Regions from separate parts of the Endozoicomonas sp. ALD040 genome, predicted to be linked through region 1. Evidence: predicted binding sites of a transcription regulator. Region 1 holds the regulator's gene; the other holds the start of a gene.

Region 1 (7,220 bases):
TTGTGGATTGGCTTATCGATTCGATAATAAATCATCCAGGCAATGGCGGTAGCGTAAGAGAGATTGGTCGCTAATTCCAGATGCGGATGAGCCAGAAATTCTCTCTGGCTGGCCAGTCCCCGGATCAAACTGGAAAGGTCGGATTTCTTCGCCAGATAATGGTCCCAGATATTGCGATGCATTCTGGGCGAGATTTGAAAAATTCCCAGAGCCTGATGGTGTTCCTGTTTAAGATGAAAACCCAGTCCGGATTCTCTGGCAGCTGTTCCCAGCAGCAGATTTTCTGCCGTAGGACTCCACATTTTTAAATGCTTCAGGGTCGGGCGAACAACGTAGTGGCGCAGCTCCTTTGCACAAATACCCATCGGGATTTCCTTTGTCTTAGAGCATTATTTTCATTATTCAGATTATCGTAGCACTCAGAAAATTCTTAAGTACAGCATAATTTAACCAGGGCATACTTCGGGTGTGAAAACCACAGCAGCCCCTGATAGTCATTTTCCGATAAAACTGAATACCTGAAAGTTGCGAAGGCGTTGAAAGGCGTGGGGTGCCGGGAAAGAAAAGAAGGAGACTACTCCCCTTCAAATTCACACAGTGAGAAGACAGGAATTCCTGCTTCATTTAGTATCTTTGAACCACCAAGGTCTGGAAGATCCATAATGGCAGCTGCTTCCAGAATTTGTCCGCCCAGTTGTCTGACCAGTTGACCGGCCGCAAGCAAAGTGCCACCTGTAGCAATCAGGTCGTCAACCAGAATGACTTTATCGCCTTTCTTAATAGTGTCTGCATGAACTTCAAGCGTTGCCTTCCCGTACTCAAGTTCATAATCCTGAGCGACAGTATTGTAGGGCAGCTTTCCCTTTTTTCTAAACAGGATCAGTGGTTTGTTCAGGGCATATGACAATGCAGAGCCTATCAGGAAGCCCCGCGCATCAAGAGCGCCGATCCGGTCAAACTCAACATCCATATAGCGATGAATGAGGCTGTCCATGACCGACCGCCAGGCTTTGGGGTTCTCGAAAAGAGTGGTCACATCCCGAAACTGAATGCCGGGCTTTGGCCAGTCAGAAACGGTTCTAATCTGTGCTTTCAGATAAGCTTCGTCAACGATCATATCTTTCCCTTAATGTCCGTTCCTGGTGCGCTTATGCGGAGGAGATAATCTGTTCCAAACCGACAGACTTTCCACCCGCCAGGGAGCATAATTGAATCGGGTCACGGATTTCAATTTCTTTGCCCACTGCGAAGATCAGATCGTTTTTCTGGAACCGGGTAAATACCCGGCTAACGGTTTCTACAGCCAGTCCCAGGTAATTGCCCATTTCATTGCGGGACATGGACAGGCGGAATGACTGGGATGAGAAGCCTCTGCGACGAAAACGACTGGCCAGGTTGATCAGGAAGGTCGCAATTCTTTCATCAGCGTTTTTCTTGGACAATAGCATCATCATCTGCTGATCTTCACGAATCTTCTTACTCATCAGGCGCATCATATGACGACGCAACTCCGGGAATCGGTCGGATAGCGTTTCCAGCTGGTCAAAGGGGATTTCACAGATCATGGTGGTTTCCATGGCCTGAGCAGAGACCGGGTAGACGTCAGTATCGAGACCACTCAGGCCCAATATCTCACTGGGAAGATAGAAAGACGTAATCTGTTCCTCACCTTCATTGGTGGCGGTATAAGTTTTTAAGGCCCCGGAACGGACAGCGAAGACGCTGGTAAACCGGTCTCCTTCCAGGAACAGGTGTTCCCCCTTCTTGAGAGGGCGGCTTCGCTTGATGATGCGATCAAGCTGGTCAATGTCTTGTAGATTCAATGCCAGAGGTAGGCAGAGGGAGCTAAGACTGCAGTCTCTGCAGGCCACATGGCCAGGTTGTCGTACATTGGGCTTTGACGTCATTGAGTGGCCTCAAAGTCGTATTGGCGAAATCGCTGACGATTCTATTGAAAATGCTACCAAAGTGTAAGTCTGTGCTTTCCGAGACTAAAGCGTAATTCCTTCATACTTAAGGCTTTTTCGGAAAATCCTTACTGGGTTGCGATAAGTCCGCACTAAAAAAATGTTGTACTTGATCAGTTGCCTGGCAGTTAAGTCATTGAGCTTGATGAGAAGGCTGTGAACGCTATCAATACCTATGATGCAAGAAAGATGTTCTTCAGCGCCAATGTGTCGATAACTGTACTGAATACAATTTCGTAAATCAGGGAGATTTACGCCATGAGTCTGCTCAGCTCAGTGACAGGGATTCTGTTTACTCCAACCGTGCAAGTGGCTGAACCTCGAACCTTTGAGGAACTCGTTGCCGCTGAGGATTTGACGTTCAATGATCTTTCACCACAGGAAAAGCAAATCCTGATGGCCAGAAAGGGTGAGCTGACAATTGAGGAACTCAGGGCATTAAAGCTCGAAGAGGCCGAGTGTGCTGAGCTTGAAGAGGCGCATCGTATCCGGCTTCAAAAAAGTGCGATCTGGGATGGCCGCAGAATTGCTGTCACGATAGCCAAGGGAACCGGGGTTCTGGTCGTCGGTGCTTTTGCCGCCGGGGCCGCTTCTGTATCGGTGCCTGTTGCTGCCGGACTGGCTGTATGTTCAGGGGTGGGCTACCTGTTTTATCTGCGGACCCATTCAGGCGAGCTGGAAACACGTTCAAAGCAACTGACTGATTTTGTCATTACCCATGCACAACCCCAGAGAATCATTCGGGAACAGCTGGAGCTAAGAGAGTCTGAGCGTGCAGAGGCTCTGGATAGAAGGCTCCGTGAGGCAGAAGACGCGCTGAAGTTGGAGAAACAGCGAAAAGCAGAGTTGGCCGACCAGCTGCTCCCGGGAAAAGCGGATCTGGCATCAGGGCAAGAACACTTTAAACAAATGCAACATAGAATCGAAAAACTCAGGGCTGCGGAGAAACAGCAAAAAGAGTTGGCTGGTGAGTTGAAAACACTGACTGAGCAGCACAGGAAAGTTGATCGTGAGATGGTGGAAGTGCTTGATGAAGTTGAACAACTGAGTGAGGCGCTCAGGAACAGGCAAGGCAGTGACAAGGGAAGAGATCGCCAGCAGTTAAAACAACAGGATTTGAGGTTACAAGAGACACTTCAGCTTTTTCAGGAAAAGGTCGAGGCGCTTGAAGATGAAGCACGGATTCTGACTGAAACCATTAAAGAAAAAGATATTGAGTTTGAAAGGCTGAATCGGCAGAAAAACCATCAGACTACTGACATTCAGGCACTGATTTTGCAAAAGAAAGCCGTTGAGCGAGACACCATTAAACCATTGCAAAGAAGACTCAGGGCAGCCGAGCGGATGCTGATGGAGGCAGGAGCCGATCAGCAGGCTATTCAAAACCAGCTGTTTCAAACCCAGCAGACAGTTCGATCTCTGGAAACGGAGGTAAAGACGGTTTCTGATGAGGCGGTTACCCAAAAGCTTGATTTGGAGAGGGCTACTGAGAAGGCACTGTTCCTGGAGTCTCAGCTGAGTTCTGCCATTCAGCATAAAGACAAAACCTATAAGGACTACCTGATTGTCATTGATGAACTTAATGCTGTTCGTATGCAGCTTGAAAGCAGTCAGATGTTACAGCATGAGCTGGAGAATCAGCTGGAGAAGGATAAGGCGGCTCAACGCATTCAGGAAAGGCAACTGAGGTCAGATCTGGAACAATTGCAAAAAGAGAAGGCCGGGTTGATCAATAACTCAGCAAAGGTCGCTTCCGAGAATCAGTTTTATCGGGAGCAGATTGATCTGCTCACCCGGGAAGAGCAGATGGTCAGAGCCCGTTGGGTAGAAGCCCATAAGTCGACTCAGCGTCTCAAGGATGTTGAAAAAGAACTGCAGGCTCAGGGGGAACTGCTCCAGGAAACCAGAGTTCAGTTGCAACATGAGGCTTGTTCCAGAAAAGTGCTGACAGCAGAGCTCAATGGTTTTAAGCAACGGGAAGCAGCCGCTGCTAAAGAAAAAGGTTTGCTGGAGGTGCAGATCCAGCATCTCAGGGAACAGGAAAAGACCGATCGGGATGCGCTCGTCTTGACAGAGCGTCAGCTTGAAGAGAAAAAGAATGAGCTTAAATTGTTGCAGGAAAGTTATACCGGCCTTAAGGAGAATATCAGTCAGGGTGAGCTTTCGAATCAACAGCTCAGAGCCGAACTGGACCGGGTGAGACTAGAGGTGCTGGTTAGAGATAGAGAGATCAGGGAAGTTCGCGACCTTTTACAGAAAACAGAAAGTGTTCTGGAAAGCTCTGAGCAGAAGGCATTTGACCTGAATGCAGAGTATGAGTCTCTGCGCAGCCAGGCCATAGAGGGGACTGTGGTCAGCGCTATGGATCACGTGGATCAACTGACCAGTGATTCGCTGAATAGCAAAAACCACTCAAGAAAGGTTGAGGAGCAAAAGCATAACCTGGAGCTCCAGTTTCAGGCGCTGAGCAGTATGAATAAGCAGCTGCTCGAAGAAGTCACTCAGTTTAATAATAAACGAGGTCAGAAAAAAAGAAGAGTCTGGCAACAGCAAATCAGGCAGGCCAAATCTGAAGCTGAGCAGAGTCAGCTTCTTGCCAGAAAATTACAGCAGGACCTGATCAGCAAAAACGACTCAGTTCATGAAATGAGTGAGAGACTTAAGCAAGTTGAAGAGGCGTTCGCTCAGGTCTCGGAGCAGTTAAATGCCACAAAGCAGGAAGCGAGTGCTGTATCCGTTCAGCTGCAGTCAACCAAGATAGAGTCCGAAGAGCGAAGGCTAAAGCTCAAAGAATTGGAAGACTCCGGGGCTAAACTGCAATTCAGACTGGATTCCCTGACCAACGAGCTTGAGCTGCTCAGGTCAAAACCCGAAGGCATTGATAAAGAAGCTCATCAACGAGTCGTGGACGAGCTGGAAAAAGCACAAGGCAATGTCAAAAAATTACAGGGAGAGCTGAGTGCCAGTGACAATCTTGTAAGCGAATCTCTGGCTGATGTTCAGACGTTGCCAGAGCTCAAAGGTAAGCTCAGGGACATTGAGGAACAGCTGTCGCTCCTCGGGGGGTATTTGCAAACGCCTCATGAGTCGTTTCAAAGTAATGCTGATGAGTTTACCAGGACCTTGTCCCGGCTGAAGTCTGAATGTCAGGAGATCGTTGTTCTGACGGGACAGGAAATGACCGCTCTCAAACGTCAGGTCGAACAGCTCCATGATATGAACTATCTGTTGAAAGTTCAGGAAATAGAGGGTCAGACCAAGACTCTGGAAACTCAGGTTAAGCTGGTTGAAGCTCTGAGAACGCTCAATGGGTTGCAAAAGGGCAGCGACCCTGAACAGGCAGACAAGTTTGCTGAAGAATTGGTTGCTGCTGAAGCCTCGCTGCAGGCATCAAGACAGGAAGCGAAAGAGCTGTCACGGACTCTCATGACAGTGAAGAATCATCCTGTTATTCAGGCTGAAGCAGATCCCGAAGCCCTGGCGCTGGAACGGGTGCGCGATGATCTCTTGCTGGAGCAAAAAAAGTCAGCAGATTATCTCAGTCAGATCAATACGCTGAAGATGCAGTTTGTTCGACAGCATTCTGAAATGCCACTGTCGGAGATTCCTGATGAAGACTACCCCAGGGTAATTCTGGAAGTGGTTAAAAAGTACATTGCCGTTGATGAACATGAAACCCGTCTCGGGGCAGGTCTGGAAGCCATGCTGACCGAACCTCTGGATTATATTCACCGCATTGACGATTATGACGATGACGCCAGAGACTGGGAGATTGAGCTGGCTGGCGAAGAAGCTCTTGAGAGCTGGCAGCAGGCCCTGAATGAGGAACAGCTTCGCTCAAGGGCATACTTCAAAGAATTGATGGCCCTTCGGACATACCTGATCGCTGAACTGGAATATCGTGGATTAACAACAAAAGCGCTGGAATGGGGCATGGGCGAGCTACAAGACATTATTGTTGATCAACTGCGAAGGGATGGAAGGCTTAAAGACTCCTCCCAGACGATTTCACCCACAGCGATAACCGTGCTTTCGTCATTGCAGTCGACGGCAAATGACCCGGGCAGTCTGCAGCTCGATGACCCTGTGGGATTGAAATGGGATTATAGTGATTTTTTAGATCACTATTCAGGGGGCTTTAACGATTTAACTTCTTGTGCCTCTGACGATGAAGACAATCCGCCATCAGAATACGATTCGACCCAGTCTGAAGTCGACAGCCTTGAGGATTCTGTTGAGAATGAGACGCTCTGGCAGCAGCTGCCTGAAGATTTGGACTATCAGGAAGAGTTTTACCTTTACCAGCAAGTGAGCTCTGCAGTGGATGAGCTGGAGAAAATTGACCGGGAGCTTGAAGAGCTGGATTGGTCTGAATCTTCCGATGAAGAAACCGGGCCAGAGAGTCCGCGAGTCAGGCTGGAACAGAGGAAGCAAAAGCTTATCGACTGGCTCCGGCAGGAAGATGCTGTCAATATAATGCAAAAGTTTCGTTAGCAAGCGGGCAATACACAACCGTTAATATAACAACCTTGTTAGTCAAATCCTGAAAATAATCGGTCATAGTCCCCCGAAGGAATTAAATCAGTACTCCGGGGGAGGGAATTATGGCCAGAAAATCGCTCAAATTATCTATGGTCTTGGTCATGCTGTTGGCAACCGCTGTGTTGCCATTGCCAGTGCTGGCCATTGATCCGGCCATAATTGTGACCGGGGGAACGGCCCTGCTGGGGACTGGGCTTGGCGGACTCTCCTACAAATTTGGTCAATGGCTATACGGCCCGGACAACGGCAGTGATGATAAACCTGCTCCGGTATTGGTTGAACCGGTCTCTTTTTTTAATCCCGGTGAAGACAAGCCTTATGAAATTACTCTCAGGCTCCTTGAAAATGGCGGTGACGGAGGCGGTGGTGAAGGCGGAGAAGCGCACGTTAATCATAAACCTGACTCGGATTCGAGTCTCATCCCGACAGATCCTGCAAGTCCGAAAAAGCCTGGAAAACCTGTCGATGGGGTAAAAGGTGCTCAGGAAAAATGGGTGGTTGTCAGAGTTGAGAAAGGGGCTGCCAGTCGTGAGTTGCAGTCACTGATTGATCAGTCTCTGCCTGAAGCCGGAGAAGTGCTCTTTCATCCGTCTCCCAGTGCTCAGGCGACGTTAAATGGCTCACGCCACTTGGAAATGGCTACTACCCGGGCGCTGTTCAGTCAGTTGAGTGATCTGCGTCAGATTCTGGATTTCTACCGCAATGGTCAGG
Region 2 (7,220 bases), 2.6 Mb from region 1:
TGACTCACGCACTGGAAGCTTACGTCTCTGTGATGGCGTCAGATTATACGGATGCCCTGGCTATGAAGGCGATTCAGTTGGTTTTTGAGTATCTGCCGAAATCCTGCGAAGAAGCTGACAAGGTAGCCAGGGAAAAGATGCATAATGCTTCCTGCATTGCCGGTATGGCCTTTGCCAACGCTTTCCTGGGTATCAATCACTCTATGGCTCATAATTTGGGGCATGAGTTCCATATTCCCCATGGTTTGGCCAATGCACTGTTGTTGCCTCATGTGATTGAGTACAACGGGTGTCCGAATCCTTCCAAGGTGGCTTCTTTCCCGAAATACGATCATTACATCGCCCATGAGAAATATACCGAAGTGGCCAGGGCGCTGGGCCTGCCCTGTAAAACCCCTGAAGAAGGAGTCAAATCCCTGGCCAATGCTGTTCGTAAATTGATGAAGCGGCTGGGGATGCCTTTATCTCTGAAAGAGCTGGGGGTTTCTGAGAAAGGGTTTATGGAAAAAGTCAAAATGCTGGCTGATCATGCTTTTGAAGATCAGTGCACTACGGCAAACCCAAGAATGCCACTGATCTCTGAGCTGGAAACTTTGCTGAGGAAAGCTTATTACGGTGAGTGATCTTGTTTTTACTGTGGGGCGTTCCACACATCAGCATTGAAGGCGGCTCTGAACTATCTGGAGTCACACTGGTTCAATGGACTGTTGGCAAATGCAAGAAATCAAAGGGGCGAAAGCGAAGAGCCTAACGTTATCCGGCAAGCATTAGCCAGAGAGGCTCCGATGTTTATGGCGTGCTGGCGTATTGGCTTGGTATTAGCGGTTGGATGAGGAGGTCATTAAGTGCTGAGTGATTCAAGTATACTTCTGTGAGCACCTGATGAGGTGGTTCTTTTGGGTGAGCCCACTGGCAGGAGTATGGTCGCGAGGCTATGTCCTATCTCGAATGCAATAAGTGAATGATTATATTGGATAATTTGATGTTTTGAATTATTTCAGTTTGTTACATCTCGCAATAAAATAAGCATGAGGCATAACAAAAAAAGAGCAAATTGCTGATGTATGAAATAATGGAAAGCCAATTGGCTCGCATAAAACAATCCGGCGAATACAGAATATTTACGGACATCAATCGCATTGGAGGCAATTACCCTCGTGCGTTATCCAACGGCAAGCCCGTCACGGTCTGGTGCAGTAACGACTATCTGGGTATGTCTCAGAATGATCTGGTCATGGCCTCCGCCGTGGATGCCATCCAACAGCATGGCGTTGGCTCCGGCGGCTCTCGTAATATTGGTGGCACGCACCAATACCTCACTGAATTGGAAGTCTCGATTGCAGACTGGCATCAAAAAGAAGCTGCACTGGTTTACCCGACCGGTTACTCTTCAAACGATGCCACCTTGCAATGTTTACTGAGGATGTTCCCAGAGCTAATAATCTTTTCTGATGAAAAGAATCATGCCTCCATCATTAATGGCATTCGCTCATCTAAAAACCAAAAGCACATCTTCAGACACAATGACGCAGACCACCTCGAGTCACTTCTGAAAACCGTCGACATCGATTGCCCGAAACTGATCATCTTTGAATCCGTTTACTCTATGGATGGTGACATTGCCGACATCTTTGGGATTGTTACACTAGCGAAGAAATACAGATGCTTGACTTATTTGGATGAAGTACATGCCATAGGTATGTACGGCGCACGCGGGGCGGGTATTGCGGAGGCCTTGGGCCACGAATCGGATATCGACATCATACAAGGTACCATGGCGAAAGCCATCGGCGTGATTGGTGGTTACGTTGCTGGCAACCGAACCATTATCGACTTTATTCGCTCGTTTTCGTCCGGCTTTATCTTTACCACTTCATTGCCTCCAAGCATCGCCAGAGCCTGTTTAACCAGCATCAACCACTTGAAAGCCTCGGACTCTGAGCGCCAGAAGCTCAAGTTCAATACAGCGCTCTTGCGCGCGATTTTTGCGGAGTTGGGCATTCCCATCATGGGATGCTCAGAAACGCACATTTTGCCAGTCAAGATCGGCGACGCCCGGAAATGCAAACAAGCGGCCGATCTGCTGCTGAGCAAGCATGGGATTTACATTCAGTCGATCAACTCACCAACCGTCGAGGTAGGCACCGAGCGCTTGCGGATCAATGCAACGCCCAATCACACCGAGACGCATATTCGTCACCTCGCTGAGGCAATCAAGAGCGTGTTCGTTGAGCTAGAAATCGATCAAACTGTTGCGCTTGGGTGAGCCAGAGTGAACAAGGGTTGTAAACATGGATAATTACACGCTTTCACAGATCCTGGTATCCATCGCTATTGTGTTTGACCTGTTGTCTTTCCAGTTCAAAACACGCAAACACGTGGTGTTGTGCCTGTTTATTGCGGGAGCGTTGATTGCGACGCACTTTTACTTGCTCAATGCTTTCACAGCGGCCGTGGTTATGACGATTGCGTCAATACGCTATCTGACCAGTTACTTTACGTCTCGGCCCGGGGTAAGAAACCTGTTTTTGATTATCAATGGTGTGACACTCTTTGTTACCTACGAGTCTTTCATCAGTCTCGTGGCGTTCGTCGGCTCCTGCCTGCAAACGATAGGCGCATTCAGTAAAGACGATCGTGAGATGAGACTGATCATGATGGTGGGTGCGGTAGTTTGGTTGAGCCACAACGTTCTTGTCCTGTCCCCGATGGCCGTCGTCATGGAAGTGCTGTTCCTGCTCAGTAACATCGTGGCCTACCTGAGGTTCTACAACAAGAGCCCAATAGTGACAAAGTCCGAGTACTGAGCTTTACGTCTGTTTCATTCCAGCTAATGAACAGACATCTGGCTCCCATCGCTTAAGCACCTCATTGAGGTGCTCTCTATTGTGGTGTGTCATATATGACTACTGATGCCACATGTTCTGTTTGCTTTTTTGCTCTGGGTCAATAACCGGTTAATCTCTTTACGAAACCTTCACAACACAGTTGAACTGGTGCATTGTGACCGGTTACATTTCGTCCCAAACCATGCGCTGCCCATCAACTGTCTGCCTGTTTGAGTTCCACGGGGTTTTGATTGAGGTTTGTGCAGTGACGTTAATATCTAAGGGGTAACTATTTTGAACATTCTTGGCTATATGCAGAGATTGGGTAAGGCATTGATGCTGCCCATCGCCACTCTGCCTATTGCAGCAATCCTGTTGCGTCTTGGGCAGCCTGACCTGCTGGATATTGCCTTTGTCGCAGAAGCGGGTAACGCTATTTTCAGTAACCTGCCTTTGCTGTTCGCGATGGGTATTGCTGCCGGACTGTCAAAGGACGATGCCGGTGCAGCGGTGCTGGCGGGTGCAGTTGGCTATTTTGTCCTGACTGCCGGGGCCAAGACCATCAATGCCGACATTGATATGTCATTCTTTGGCGGCATTATTGCCGGTATTATTGCCGGTCATAGTTACAACCGTTTCCATGCGGTGGCACTGCCACCCTATCTGGCGTTCTTCGGTGGCAAACGTCTGGTTCCGATCATGACCGGTCTGATTGCTCTGGCGGTCTCTGTAGCAGCAGGTTATGTATGGCCAGTCATCCAGTCTGCCATTGATGCATTTGCTAATGGTATCTCTGAGTCTGGCCCCATTGGACAGTTTGCCTATGGAGTGCTGAACCGTGGCCTGATTCCGGTAGGTCTGCACCATGTTGTGAACTCTGTTTTCTGGTTTGGCTTCGGTGAATTCACCAATGCTGCCGGTGAGGTAGTTACGGGCGATCTGCCTCGTTTCTTTGCCGGTGACCCCACTGCCGGTACTTTTATGGCGGGCTTCTATCCGGTCATGATGTTCGGTCTGCCAGCTGCTGCGCTGGCTATGTATCTGGCGGCGCCTAAAGAAAATCGTGCCCGTGTAGGTGGTGTTCTGCTGTCTGTCGGTGCTACTGCCTTCCTGACCGGTGTCACTGAGCCTCTGGAGTTCATGTTCGTATTCCTGGCGCCAGGTCTCTACGCTGTTCATGCCGTGCTGACAGGTTTATCTCTGGTAATCACCAATATGTTTGGTGTTCTGCATGGCTTTGGTTTCTCTGCGGGTGCCCTGGATATGGCTCTGAACTGGGGGCTGGCTACCAAGCCTGTGACCCTGGTGTTCATTGGTCTGGCTTTCTCTGTTATTTACTTCTGTGTTTTCTATTTCGCTATCAGGGCTTTCAACCTGAAGACACCGGGGCGCGAAGACGAGGAGCCGGAAACAGCAGGATCTTCTGAAGCAGTCAGTGGTTCGGAGCGTGCTCTGCGTTTCATCGAACTGTTGGGCGGTGAGGGCAACCTGACCTCTGTTGAAGCCTGTATCACCCGTCTGCGTCTGACTCTGGCCAATCGTGACCTGATCGATGAAGCTGGCCTGAAAGCCGTGGGTGCCAAAGGTGTGGTGAAGCTGGGTGAAAATAACCTGCAGGTGATTCTTGGGCCTCAGGCTGAGATCATTGCGGGTGAAATAAATGCCCTGATGGCTTGACAATAGCTATTTTGCCCTGACTCAAAGAAACTTGTACCGGTCTTTCCCCGCAAAGCAGTTTAGGGGAAAATCCGGATACCTTTTTAGTCAGGGCTGTCTGATTCTTAGGTTATGGTGCGGAGTATACCTGGAGTATGTTCGACTTGCCGAATGACTGGGTGAATCAATATTTCCTGTCGGCTTACGTTCTGAAATTCAGGCTCAGCGTCTGAATTAAAGCAGACAGATAGTGTATCTTTATTCTGATGCATCCGTTTAGAGTCAGGCCTGTCCAGCCTCTTGCTTCCTGACAGGTGCTCAAGTTAGAGAGAGACCGAATATGTTTAAGAAAGATGTAGTGATCACGGCTGAGAATGGCCTTCATACTCGTCCAGCTGCTCAGTTTGTTAAAGAAGCCAAGAGTTTTGACTGTGACATCAAACTGGAAGCAGGTGGCAAGCAGGCCAGTGCCAAGAGTTTGTTTAAACTGCAGACCCTGGGGCTGACTCAAGGCTCAACAGTGACCATCATCGGCGAAGGTGATGGCGCTGAAAAGGCTGTAGAGCATCTGGCAGAGTTTATCATTACTTTGAAGTAAGCTCTTTGTTGACCTGGCCTCTCCGGCCGGGTTGTCTCTCGGAATAAAGCAGTCGTGAATCAGGAAATGATTGAGTCGTCCTCTGACGGATTAGTTTGCTGCTGCAAAAATGCCTGTAATACTAAGGCGGTTGCGGGTATTCTCTAGAGAGTATCACGTACCGGGTGTATCTGAACGAATACATCGGGCCATGTCATTCACGAGGCAATACTGAGACGTGTTCTCAAGTATGTCTGTTGGATAGCTGGCGGGTAATGCGCTCTGGTGAGTTAAATTGTCAGGTGTTGTTACTTGTTAAAATGTTCCGGATTCTCTTCAGATTGCCTTCTGTACAGAGAATTCCGGCTCTTCGTGTACTCTTTAACAGGTACATTACGATCCTCCAGTAAAGATTTGCCGGGGAACGATGTTTTCAAGTGTGCGATTATGTGTGTCTTGTTGAGCGTATTTGTAACGTCGTTCCAATCCTGTGTCAAGTCCTGGTGGTTTAATACGGATAACTTTTGTTGTGTTCCGTGAATAAAAGTGTCCTTTGGTGTGACTGTATGTTGGGCAGAGTCATCAACTCTGTTGATTGTTGAAAAAGCCTGTTAGCCCTTGTGTGGCAAGGGGGTTAGGTATTTTCACGAGGCTGAATTTACACCGGAAATCCTATTTACTAATGAACTGGCGGGTTATCCCGCTGTGACTAAGGGTATTGGAGACGTCATGATCAAAATCGCAATCAATGGCTATGGTCGTATCGGTCGCAACGTTCTGCGTGCACTCTACGAAGCAGGTCGCCGTGAAGAATTCCAGATTGTTGCTATCAATGACCTGGGTGATGCGAAAATCAATGCTCACCTGACCAAGTACGACACTGTACATGGTCGTTTCGACGCTCAGGTTGAGGAGGGTGAAGGTGCACTGTTTGTAAATGGTGACGAAATCAAGACATTCTCTGAGCGTGATCCTTCCAGTCTGCCCTGGGCCGCTCTGGGTGTAGACGTTGTATTTGAATGCACCGGTGTGTTCCGTTCCAAGGAAGCCTGCAAACCTCACTTGAGTGCTGGTGCCAAGAAAGTCATCATCTCTGCTCCGGGCAAGGAAGTAGACGCCACCATCGTTTATGGTGTTAACCACGACACTCTGACTCCTGACATGACCGTTATCTCTAACGCTTCATGCACCACCAACTGCCTGGCTCCCATTGCCAAGCCTCTGAACGATGCTCTGGGGATTGAAAAAGGCTTGATGACCACTATTCACGCCTACACCAATGATCAGCGTCTCAGCGATGTATACCACAGTGACCTGTATCGTGCCCGTGCTGCTGCACAGAACATGATCCCGACTGCTACCGGTGCCGCTGCAGCGGTTGGCCTGGTGGTTCCGGAGCTGAAAGGCAAGTTTGACGGTATGGCCGTTCGTGTACCTACCATCAACGTATCTCTGGTAGACCTGAGTTTTGTGGCCAGTCGTGAAACTTCTGCTGAAGAAGTTAACGAAATCATTGCTTCTGCTGCCAAGTCTTCCGAAGCGATGGGCAAGGTTTTGCACGTAAACCATGAGCCTCTGGTTTCCATGGACTTTAACCACAGCCCATTCTCTTCCAGCTTTGATGCCACACAGACTCGCGTTCAGGGTAACCTGGTGAAGGTTATGTCCTGGTACGACAACGAGTGGGGCTTTTCCAACCGAATGCTGGATACTGCTAAAGCGCTGCTGGGCGCCTGAATCCAGATCATTGAAAAGCCTCGCTGATCTGAGGCTTTTCAGGTTGATGCCGATGCTCTGATAACAGGGCATTGGATTCCTGAGACTGAGTGGCAAAAAGAAGAAGGTGTTTATGAAGCTGGCCGGGAATTAACCTCTCAACCTGCCTTCTGGACGATGGTAGATTAGCCTGCCATCTATAATGGGCTCAGATTGGCATACTGGCTTTCAGGTACACACTCTCCTTTTTGCTGCTTTATCAAGATAAGCAGATGCAGGAACGTTACACTTCGAACGTTCCTCACTTAAAAATTGTTGTCAAACTGCCGTATGGCATTTATGCCCCGGTCGACTCTTCCTTTAAGTAGTTTCATCGTGCTGGGTCGATTCGTGGCGAATTCGCGAGAGGATATCATGCTCAGACGCACAAAAATCGTTGCCAC

What was found. The regulator FNR, encoded in region 1, switches genes on or off when oxygen is low (the NO sensors DNR and NnrR bind a similar motif). The targets are predictions, from matches to a motif close to TTGATNTANATCAA.
Region 2: a site for FNR is predicted at 2,937-2,950, ahead of nagE (N-acetylglucosamine-specific PTS transporter subunit IIBC). Genes of this name have one in related genera too.

The regions. Positions count from the first base shown of each region.
Region 1 is NZ_CP184829.1:4,665,163-4,672,382, forward strand. Features, by position in the region: gene ACOJUN_RS17590 (hypothetical protein) at 1-365, opposite strand, end outside; gene ACOJUN_RS17595 (adenine phosphoribosyltransferase) at 575-1,114, opposite strand; gene fnr (fumarate/nitrate reduction transcriptional regulator Fnr) at 1,149-1,907, opposite strand; gene ACOJUN_RS17605 (hypothetical protein) at 2,226-6,461, shown strand; gene ACOJUN_RS17610 (autotransporter outer membrane beta-barrel domain-containing protein) at 6,572-7,220, shown strand, end outside.
Region 2 is NZ_CP184829.1:135,322-142,541, reverse strand. Features, by position in the region: gene adhE (bifunctional acetaldehyde-CoA/alcohol dehydrogenase) at 1-623, shown strand, start outside; gene hemA (5-aminolevulinate synthase) at 1,061-2,266, shown strand; gene ACOJUN_RS00280 (YgjV family protein) at 2,292-2,807, shown strand; gene nagE (N-acetylglucosamine-specific PTS transporter subunit IIBC) at 3,123-4,505, shown strand; gene ACOJUN_RS00270 (HPr family phosphocarrier protein) at 4,825-5,082, shown strand; gene gap (type I glyceraldehyde-3-phosphate dehydrogenase) at 5,791-6,798, shown strand; gene pyk (pyruvate kinase) at 7,192-7,220, shown strand, end outside.